Regions from separate parts of the Psychromonas sp. MME2 genome, predicted to be linked through region 1. Evidence: riboswitches for the same ligand, from Rfam matches in the RefSeq annotation. Region 1 holds a riboswitch; the other holds the start of a gene.

Region 1 (5,388 bases):
GTTGCAAATTACTCATTTCGATATGATCAAAATCATTTAACACTAAATGACCAATCCCAGCAGCAGCGAGATAGAGTGCAGCGGGTGTCCCTAGTCCACCCAGACCAATAATCAACACCTTAGCGTTTTTTAGCTTCTGCTGACCAACGTCTCCCACTTCCTGTAACAATAAATGGCGGCTATAACGGATCGTTTCTGCATCAGATAACATATTCTGCTCCAATCAAATTATTGCATAATTTCATTAAATTCCCTGACCACTCGCTCGGGATCATCACTTAACGTAATGGCAGTCACTACCGCGATACTGCCAACGCCACACTGCCAGACCGCGCTCGCTCGCTCCAGATTAATGCCACCAATGGCAACGGTAGGCGTATCTGCAAGCAAATGGGCATAGTTCGCTAACCGAGTTAGTCCCTGTGGATTAGAGGGCATCTCTTTGGTTTGTGTGGGAAAGATATGGCCGAGCGCAATATAACTTGGCTTTAATTGCTGCGCTCGCAACAACTCATAATATCCATGCGTACTCAGCCCTAAACGCAAACCTGCATCGGCTATTTGCACTAAATCAGCAACGTCGATATCTTCCTGACCAAGGTGTACCCCATAGGCACCATGCTTAATGGCGAGTTGCCAATAATCATTAATAAATAGGCGGGCATTATATTTTTTCCCCAGCGCAATGGCGGCAATCACCTGCGCCTCAACCTGCTCTGGCTGTTTATCTTTGATACGCAGTTGTAGTGTTTTTACGCCCATTTTTAAGACGCGCTCGATCCACTCGATGCAATCTAAGACGGGATACAAGCCAAGCTTTAAGGTCTGACAAGAGGCAAAACCGTGGCCCGCTTCTAGCGTACCGGGTAAATCTAACTCATAACCTATCTTCGACTCAGGCAAAACCACGTCAGGGAAATCGGCGCGTTCCCTTGGCCAACCTAAATGCGCGACGCTCCCCTCCCCTTTGCCAAGCGCCTTAGCTCCTTTCAGCCCTTGATTAAGATAGGCTTTGGCAATCACTAAGGCATCTTCGATAACATAATCTAAGGCGATAGATGCAGCAATGGCACTGGATAACGTACAACCACTACCATGTGTGTGAGCCGCCTGTATACGCGGACTGGTTAAGGCAATTTCCCGTTCACCATCACACCAATAATCGAGCGCGATAGCATCAAAGAGCGGAAAATGGCCGCCCTTAATAAGCACACTTGCACAGCCCATCGAGATTAATTTATTGGCAGCCGGTTTTTTAAGGACTCTCCAGAAATCAAAGCATGCCCCGATAGCGCTAATAACTCGTGACCATTAGGGGTTAGCAGATCCACTTGCGCTAATAAGTGCGCTTTAATATAGGCGTTAATCCCCTCTTCCACCATATTATCCCCCGTCGAGGCAACAGCAACGGGATCGTAGATAACAAAGGGCTTGTTAGACCATGTCTGTTTATAAAAAGCGAGTTTTTCCGCTAAAATTTTGACCTGTTCGATGGTTGCGATTAATCCGATTTTAATCACTTTAGCGGGCATATCTTCCGCCAAGCAATCTAACTGTTCAGTGAACATCTTATCGGAAACCGCTTCAACTAAACTCACCATAGTCGAGTTTTGTGCAGTAACAGCACTGATCACCGAACAACCAACAACCCCTAAATCGTGAAAGGTACAAGATCCGCTTGGAGCCCTGCACCTGCGCTGCTATCGGAGCCAGCAATAGTCCAAACAATGTTATTCATAATAGGCCTTACTCATTAAACCTTATCTGATATATTTCAGCCCCTGAGTCAGCAAACTCCTTGGCTTTTTCTGTCATGCCCTGTTGCGCTGAAACGGTAACCGTTTGATCAAGTAATTGAATGGAGATCTCACCATCATCTAGCTTTTTGCTAAAATCGCGCACATCTTGGGTTATCTTCATGGAGCAGAATTTTGGCCCACACATGGAGCAAAAGTGCGCCACTTTGCCGGACTCCTTCGGCAATGTCTGATCATGGTATTCCTGAGAAGTAACAGGATCTAAGCTGAGATTAAACTGATCCTGCCAGCGGAATTCAAAACGCGCCTTAGACAAGGCATTATCACGAATTTGTGCGCCCGGATGCCCCTTCGCTAAATCCGCTGCATGGGCAGCTAATTTATAGGTCACTAGCCCCACTTTAACATCATCTTTATTGGGTAATCCTAAATGCTCTTTAGGGGTGACATAACAGAGCATGGCACAGCCATACCAACCAATTTGCGCCGCACCGATAGCCGATGTAATGTGATCGTATCCCGGTGCAATATCCGTGGTTAATGGCCCTAACGTATAAAATGGTGCTGCAAAACAATCTTTAAGCTGTTTATCCATGTTCTCTTTGATCATCTGCATGGGGACATGACCGGGGCCTTCAATCATCACCTGAACATCGTATTGCCACGCCACTTTGGTGAGTTCACCTAATATTTCTAGCTCAGAGAACTGCGCCTGATCGTTGGCATCAGCAATCGATCCGGGACGTAAGCCATCCCCGAGGGAGAGTGCCACGTCATATTGCTGGCATATTTCACAAATTTCACGGAAATGTTGGTAGGCAAAATTCTCTTTATGGTGCGATAAACACCATTTAGCCATGATCGAACCTCCGCGAGATACTATCCCAGTCACCCGTTTTGCCGTCATCGGTACAAAGCGTAATAACAGACCAGCATGAATGGTAAAGTAATCAACCCCCTGTTCGGCCTGTTCGATTAAGGTGTCACGAAACACTTCCCAAGTGAGGTTTTCAGCAATGCCATTGACCTTTTCCAACGCTTGATAAATGGGCACAGTACCAATTGGTACTGGCGCATTACGCATGATCCACTCTCGGGTTTCATGAATATTACGCCCCGTTGATAAATCCATCACCGTATCACCGCCCCAAAGCGTTGACCAAACCAATTTTTCCACTTCCTCTTCAATGGATGAAGTGACCGATGAGTTACCAATGTTGGAATTCACTTTTACGAGGAAGTTACGACCGATAATCATCGGCTCTAACTCTGGATGGTTAATGTTGGCAGGAATAATGGCGCGCCCTTCCGCAACCTCCTGACGCACAAATTCAGGGGTGATCGCCTCCTGTAGATTTGCACCAAAGCTGTATCCAGGATGCTGGAAATGTAACGCCTCACATTTCACGCGATCGCGTCCTTGATTTTCACGAATGGCAATATACTCCATTTCAGGGGTTATAATGCCCTGACGCGCATAATGCATTTGGGTAACACATTTACCTTTTTTCGCACGCAATGGTTTTGGCAAGTTTGCAAAACGCAGCTCATCTAAACTTTCATCGGCTAAGCGCGTTTGTGCGAATGTTGAGCTTAAAGAGTCGAGTTCTTCAACATCATCACGTGCTTCAATCCAACTTTTTCGTAACTTAGCAAGACCTTTATGAACATCAATAACCGTGTTTGGATCGGTATAGGGGCCAGAGGCATCATAAACGGGAATCGCTTCGTTTTTTTCATAAATGGGCTGTTCTTCACTTCCCCCTACGAAGGTATCCGCTTGCAGAATTTGTCGCATCGCCACTTTAATAGGATGGATTTTTCCATCAATATAGATTTTCTCTGAATTTGGATAGGATTCATTATTTAAATTATGAATATAATCCTGTGCGGCTTGACGAGATTCTCGACGAGATAAGTTGTTACGACTAGACGTTTTTAGATTTGAATTTACGGTGTTTGACATAGCATTCTTTACCTTAACATAAATAAAAGTTGATAAGAGTGCTTGACGAAAGATCTGTGGAAAGAGTAAAAAACTGAGAATGACCCATTATTTTTTATGCTTGTTCCCTTCGTAGGTACTAACCTAATCAGGTTCCACGGATTCCACGTTAATGATAATTAAAACTAACTATCAAGATATACCCTACATAAGATGACGAGTATAGTGGTCTCAGCCCAAGGGCGCTCCGACAAGAGCCCCTAGTATAGAAGAAAATTTATAGCAGTGGAACCGTATTAGTTAATTGTATGTAAATTAAAATTTATTATTAATACGCGTTAATAAATTCATCAACTGCGCTATCTCTTCTTCCGTAAAATCAGCTGTTAACTCTTCAGTAAGTTTCTGATGTAACTGATCATGTTGCAAAAATAGATTATGCCCCTGATCACTAAGTTCGACTAGGATCGAGCGGCGATCGCTCTCATGGGCAACGCGTCGCACTAAATCAGCAGCGACGAGCTTATCCACTTGCACCGTTAATGTTCCCGTCGTCACCCCTACTTTACTCGCCAAAGTTTTCATTGGCATGGCACCGAAGATCCCTAATATTTCCACGGCATGTACCAAGGTTAAAGTGAGACCATTATCTTTTACCGTATTCGCCTCCCAAGCAGAGAGCTTTTCATAAAACTCGATAAAAGCGTGATTCAATTTTTCGGTTATTGTTTTCATCTATTTCATCTCTTGTAAACATTCATCTTGAGTACATTGGTTCACTTCAATTGTGAGATGACTCAAGCGCTCAAATTGATTGAGTAGTTCTTGATAATATTGTGTAGTAAATGGTCGGTGCGATACGATGGATATAACCGCAGCATAGTGGTCAGCACTCACAGACCAAATATGAATATCAGCAACTTCATGGTCATGATGCTCTTCTATTACCTTAATAATGGCACGTTGATACTCAGGTTCAATGCTTTTATCCAATAGTATCGGCGCTGTCTGCTTTAAAAGTCCCCATGACCAACGGGTAATAATTAATGCGCCAACGATTCCCATCAGTGGATCTAAACTATTTAAAGCAAAGTATTTACCCATCAATAATGCAGCAATCGCTAATACAGAGGTTAACGCATCCGCCATGACATGAAAATAAGCCGCGCGTAAATTATGATCCTGTCCATGATGGTGATGAGCATGATGGCTATCTGCATGTGAATGGTGCGTGTGAGTATGACCATGTGCATGATCATCCTTTAATAAAAACACACTAACGACATTGACTATCAAGCCAATAACAGCGACCCAAATAGCTTCTTGGAAATGTATTTGTTCGGGGTTAAAAAGTCGTACAGCCGATTCAACCGCCATAATCAAAGCAACTAAACCTAATGCAATCGCACTGGTAAACCCACCAAGTACACTCACCTTACCCGTACCAAAGGAGAATTGTGGGTTATTATTATGATTACGCGCATAGGCATAGGCAAACAAAGTAATTAAAAATGCAGCGGCATGCGTGCCCATATGCCAACCATCGGCCAACAGAGCCATTGAACCGTAAATGCTCCCAGCGATAATTTCTGCCACCATCGTAATAACGGTCAAGTAGAACACATACCAGGTGTTACGTTCCCCTCTATTATTGCTCGCTGAAAAATTATGTTGCTGCTGCCATTT
Region 2 (5,388 bases), on a different contig from region 1:
TGTTGGGGTGTTAATTCAATTTGTTGCACGATAGCCTGACGAAATGCATTATTGTTCATTAAATTGAGTAACTCAACCTGAGGCTCTTCAGCAAAGGTTGGTAAGGATGAGTTAGCGGAAAGAGCCATCTCTTTTATATATGACCCCGAGGTATGTTTGGCAGTGATGCCATGGGGCAAATGGAGATTATTTGAGAATATATTGCGTAGTACACGTGATAAGCCTGCGATATCTTCTCCATAACCTAGCACGGGTAAATCTTCACGGTGACTGTTGATATAGGTATTAAGTAATTTACGACCTGTGTGCGCATCTACTTTACCATCAAGAGACAATCTATATTGGTGATTACTCTCTTTGCCAACGACATAATAAGGGTGAAATTTTTTATTGCCTTTTTCATTTTTTTGCAGGTCAGGGAAGTGTAAATGGACCCTATCGCCACTATTTAAACTAAAATTGGGTGACAGTTGTATTTTTAAACCACAGCAAGATATATTGACAGTAGATCCACTAACAAACTGATTTTGTTGAAATGATCGCATTTGTAAATGGAAGCAAAGTTCAGTGATAAAGCGGTCTTCTTTTCTCAAGTCATTGGTTTCAGCATAGATACTCAGTATCTCTTGATGCAGCGTTGGTTTTTTTAAAACAAAGCTCGAAAAATTAATCGCTTGTTTGTTAACATCGGTATCGGTATCGTCATCAAATAGATGTAAAAAGCGAATTGAGTCAGTAAGGTCAGTGATCGTGACCATTCTAGTTAGCCCCTTTGCCAGCGCCTTTGCTCGTTCAAGCGTATCTTCATTGTTGACAGTAAAAGCATCGCCCGCCGTTGAAGGTAGTGAGCTTGGTACATAGCATTGAGAATCGGGCTCTACTGTGTTGCCATCAATCCGATAGCACAACAATTGATTGTTCTGTAAAGCCAGCTGTGCGCGCTCTTTAAGAGCAGAGTTAGCCAAAAGTAAATTATGTGGTAATGCAATATAGCGTGTTTTACTTTGATTGTCAGAGATAGGTATAACAACAATATAATAGCTAAATCGTTTACCCGTTATTAATTCGGCTTGTATATAGGGTAATGCGCAGCATGAATGTAAAAAATCTTTATTATTTCTATTTTTGCCAAAACGGCCAATATCTTGATTACCGAGTGTTTTAAATTGCGCATAGGGCAGCCAAGTACCATTTTTATGAATTAAAAAAACTGCTAATGAATTTAAACGTGAAATCACAAATTGTTCAGAGGCTTTGATAGCAATCGCATTGATGGTGTTTTCAACGGAGATATTATTACGTTTTTTTTGCGTTTGCAGGTAGTTATTGGCATAGCTGAAAAATTGCTCTGCCGTGTTACAAAACTGTTCATTGTGATAGTTGAGATTTAGGTAAGTATATTCATTTTTTTTATAACTATTTTTTATCTCATAGGTAACAATAACACGGCCACGAAAAGTATATTCATTTTCGATACCATGGATCCAAACATGTACTAAACCATTTTTGCGGATCACTTTTTGTGTCAGCACTTTAATTGCTAAACCACTGGAAGAAATGTCCGTTGTAATACCTTCGATAGCAAAATGTTCAAAGGCGGTTTTGCTCATCTTTTCCGGGCTATTGAAGAAAAGACTTATTTTACGAATAAAATAGAGTCGTTCTTCTCTTCGCTGATAAAAACCAGTGAGATGAATCGCATTGGTTTTTGGAAACTTCCCTTCATTGGGGTTTGCTCTGTACCTTTGCTTTGCTTTTTTGCTTATTTGTTTATAAACACCGAGCGTATAAGTGCCACTGTAGTTATTAACTTCGTTAATGAACTCTTTTTTACTCACATCATCTAAATAATGTAACACGCCTTGAAAGGTGAATTCTTTACAGTTTTTTTGAAATAAATTTCTCAAATCAATGACATGGGAAACCTTTCGGGAAAGGTTCATTATTTCCATTTTGATTAAAAAGCGAGTTGAGGGGGAAACTTGCGGTGTAAGGTGAGTAATATCATCCTCTAACGTTGCGGCATTGAATTTGTGTCTGAGCTCCATTATGACGTCAGAAAAATCACTGATATCGGTATTGGTAGTTATTTTATTCATAATGTTACTTAATATTGAAGTCCGCAATTCTAAAGGAGTTTTTCAGAATATATAACCATGTAATTGGCTAATGTATGTAAAAGCGTCATTGTTTACAATCACTGCCACTCGTATATTTGATATTAAGCAGATTTTTCAATGTTGCTTTGTTATACCGATACGTTGTCAGCCGCGAGCGTCAGTAGCCAAGCACCAGATAACCATCTTGAGGTGACAGGGGGATTTTATGTCGGCATAATTCACGATATTACGCTTTAATAGGGATTATCTGTGCAACTTTTACAATTACAACATTTAGGTCAAACATTGCGCTTAGAAGCGTCGCCTGCTGGTTGGCAACAACTCTATTGGGGAGACCAAATTGTTTCTCAAGTAACGGCCAATGCAAATCACAAAGGTCTATTATGTCACCACTTTCAATTGCAGCAAACAGTGCAAGATAGTGATGCGTCTACTGAAGTGATTAATTATCGTTTAGATATCGATTTAAGTTGGCAGCCGTTCTCTTTAAAATATCAGTTAGTCGTTAATGATGAGGTTGTTCTTAGCGGGCAACGTGACAGCAAAGACATTGAACAGCAACCCCCCGTTAGTGTCGATGATACTAGCAAAAAAATCAGTGTCGTTGGGATGGTCTCTCTGGCGCTAAAGCTTTTTAAAAGTGCAAAGATGATCAAAGTGATATTAGCTGGTGCGAGTTTGGCTGCATACAGTTGGTTTTTCTCATTTCAATTTGCACTCGCGTTACTGGCTTGTTTAGTCTTTCATGAATATGGTCATATTCGTGCGATGAAATATTTTTCCATGCCAACCAAGGGGATCTATTTAATCCCCTTTGTTGGTGGATTGGCGGTCAGTGATAGTAAAATTAATACGCGTTGGCAAGACGTGGTTATCTCCATTATGGGGCCTACATTTGGCTTGATTTTGTCCTGTGTCTGCGTGGTTGTTTATTGGTTAACGGATAGCCCCTTTTTTGCAGGTTTAGCCGTTTTTAATGCCTTACTCAATCTATTTAATCTGCTGCCCATTTTACCCTTAGACGGCGGGCATATATTAAAAAGCATTAGTTTCTCAATGCATAGCAAAGTAGGGGTGTTTGCCTGTGCAGTTGGTGCAGGGTTAGGCATTTATATCAGCTACAGCCTTGGTTTAACTTTACTGGGGTTTCTATTAGCTATTGGCTGTTTGGAAATCGTCTTTGAATGGCGTAGTCGCTGGCAAACAAATTTATTGCCCCTTGATAACTATGGACAAGTCGTTTCAACATTGTGGTATTTACTCACGGTGGGTGGGTTAATTGCCATTATCTTCTATTTTGCCAATGATAATGACCCGATTTTATCCTTACCATTACAAATATTGGGCAGCTAAAACGTTAAAGCAGAATAAAATCAGCGCGATTGCTATTATTTATCGACTTAAGGTATATAATAGCGATTCTCATCGGGGGGCTTGTTAACAGGCTGAGATTATCCTTTATGATAAAACCCGTAGACCTGATCCAGATAATACTGGCGTAGGAAATGAGCTGTTCCTTGAGTGCTTAGTGACGACTTTTTGACCTCCCTCATTCCCTATCTATTCCACACAATATATGGAGTGTATAGTGAAAAAAACACTTGCCTTAATGGCGATTTCAACCCTGTTCGCAATGCCAGCAATCGCTGATAAATTAGTTGTTTATACCTATGATTCATTTGCTTCAGATTGGGGTCCCGGCCCTAAAATAAAAAGCGCATTTGAAAAGCAATGTGACTGTGAATTGCAGTTTGTAACCGTTGATGATGGCGTTTCTATTTTGAATCGGTTACGTTTAGAGGGAAAGAATAGCAAGGCAGACATTATCTTAGGGTTAGATGACAGTTTAATTGCAGCAGCCAAGCAAACAGGGCTATTAATGGAACATCAGGTCGATAGTGCTGACGTGATTGTACCGGGTGGTTGGTCAGATAAAACCTTTGTACCCTTTGATTATGGTTACTTCGCCTTTGTTTATGATAAACAAAAAATGCAAAATCCACCAAAAAGCTTGGCGGAGCTGGTCGATAGTGAAAATAAGCTGCGTATTATCTATCAAGATCCACGCACTTCAACACCGGGTCAAGGGTTAATGCTATGGGTTAAATCGATTTATGGCGATAAAGCAGCCGCTGCATGGTCTAAGCTTGCGAAAAAAACCGTCACGGTAACCAAGGGGTGGTCAGAAGCTTATAATATGTTTTTAAATGGTGAAGCCGATATGGTGCTCTCCTATACGACATCACCCGCCTATCATCTCATTGCCGAGCAGAACGATCAGTATGTGAGTGCTGATTTTGCTGAAGGGCATTACATGCAAATCGAAGTGGCAGCTAAAGTGAAAAGCACACATAACCCGGTATTGGCTGAACAGTTTATGGCATTTATACTCAGTGAACCATTCCAATCAGTTATTGCAACGGGCAACTGGATGTATCCGGTTACCAACGTAGCGTTACCAAGCGAGTTTAGTCAACTCATGGTGCCAACTAAATCCTTATCACTTTCTGGCGAAGCAATTGAAGAAAACCGTAAATTATGGATTCGAGAATGGCAAAATGCGTTAATCAATTAAGCGGTTATCTGTTATTTTAATTCACCATAAAACATGGCCCGGCCTTTTCATTGCTGGGCTTGTATTCACTTTTATCGTCACCGCGGTGTCGGCATTATTATTCTATCCCTTAGATATAAATATTAGCGTCTTATTTGTTGATGCCTATTACCGCCATATCACCGCTTTTAGTTTTTATCAGGCATTTTTATCAACGCTATTGAGTGTCGGTTTGGCTATTCCCGTCTCGCATGCGTTATCACGGCGTCATTTTTTTGGTAAATCATTATTATTAAAATTGTTTGCAACGACGTTGGTGCTGCCTGTGTTGGTCGGGGTGTTTGGCATACTAGCTATTTATGGCAATAGTGGATTATTGGCAAGCCTGTTACAGCATATCGATCAACGTTTACCGTTTTCGATTTATGGGCTCAATGGCATTTTACTGGCTCATCTGTTTTTTAATTTACCCTTTGCCACGCGATTATTATTACAATCACTGCATTCTATCCCCATACAGCAACATAAATTAGCTGCCCATTTAGGGCTTTTTAATTGGCAGAAGTTTCGTATTGTAGAGTGGCCAACCATGCGTCAGCAACTTCCCCACGTCGCTGGATTAGTCTTTATGCTCTGCTTTACCAGTTTCGCGACGGTCATGGCATTAGGCGGTGGCCCTAAATCAACGACAATAGAGCTAGCCATTTATCAAGC

What was found. Region 1 has a riboswitch for thiamine pyrophosphate ahead of thiC (phosphomethylpyrimidine synthase ThiC). Riboswitches for the same ligand answer to the same signal wherever they lie in the genome.
Region 2: another riboswitch for thiamine pyrophosphate. It lies ahead of thiB (thiamine ABC transporter substrate binding subunit); the one in region 1 lies ahead of thiC (phosphomethylpyrimidine synthase ThiC).

The regions. Positions count from the first base shown of each region.
Region 1 covers NZ_JBEWXI010000003.1:78,445-83,832, forward strand. The annotation lists gene AB1A03_RS05345 (HesA/MoeB/ThiF family protein) at 1-211, opposite strand, end outside; gene thiE (thiamine phosphate synthase) at 229-1,212, opposite strand; gene AB1A03_RS17335 (bifunctional hydroxymethylpyrimidine kinase/phosphomethylpyrimidine kinase) at 1,233-1,634, opposite strand; gene thiC (phosphomethylpyrimidine synthase ThiC) at 1,747-3,723, opposite strand; TPP riboswitch at 3,811-3,962, opposite strand; gene AB1A03_RS05360 (MarR family winged helix-turn-helix transcriptional regulator) at 4,018-4,437, opposite strand; gene dmeF (CDF family Co(II)/Ni(II) efflux transporter DmeF) at 4,438-5,388, opposite strand, start outside.
Region 2 covers NZ_JBEWXI010000012.1:706,772-712,159, forward strand. The annotation lists gene AB1A03_RS13885 (hypothetical protein) at 1-2,099, opposite strand, end outside; gene AB1A03_RS13890 (site-2 protease family protein) at 2,370-3,473, shown strand; TPP riboswitch at 3,537-3,642, shown strand; gene thiB (thiamine ABC transporter substrate binding subunit) at 3,709-4,695, shown strand; gene thiP (thiamine/thiamine pyrophosphate ABC transporter permease ThiP) at 4,715-5,388, shown strand, end outside.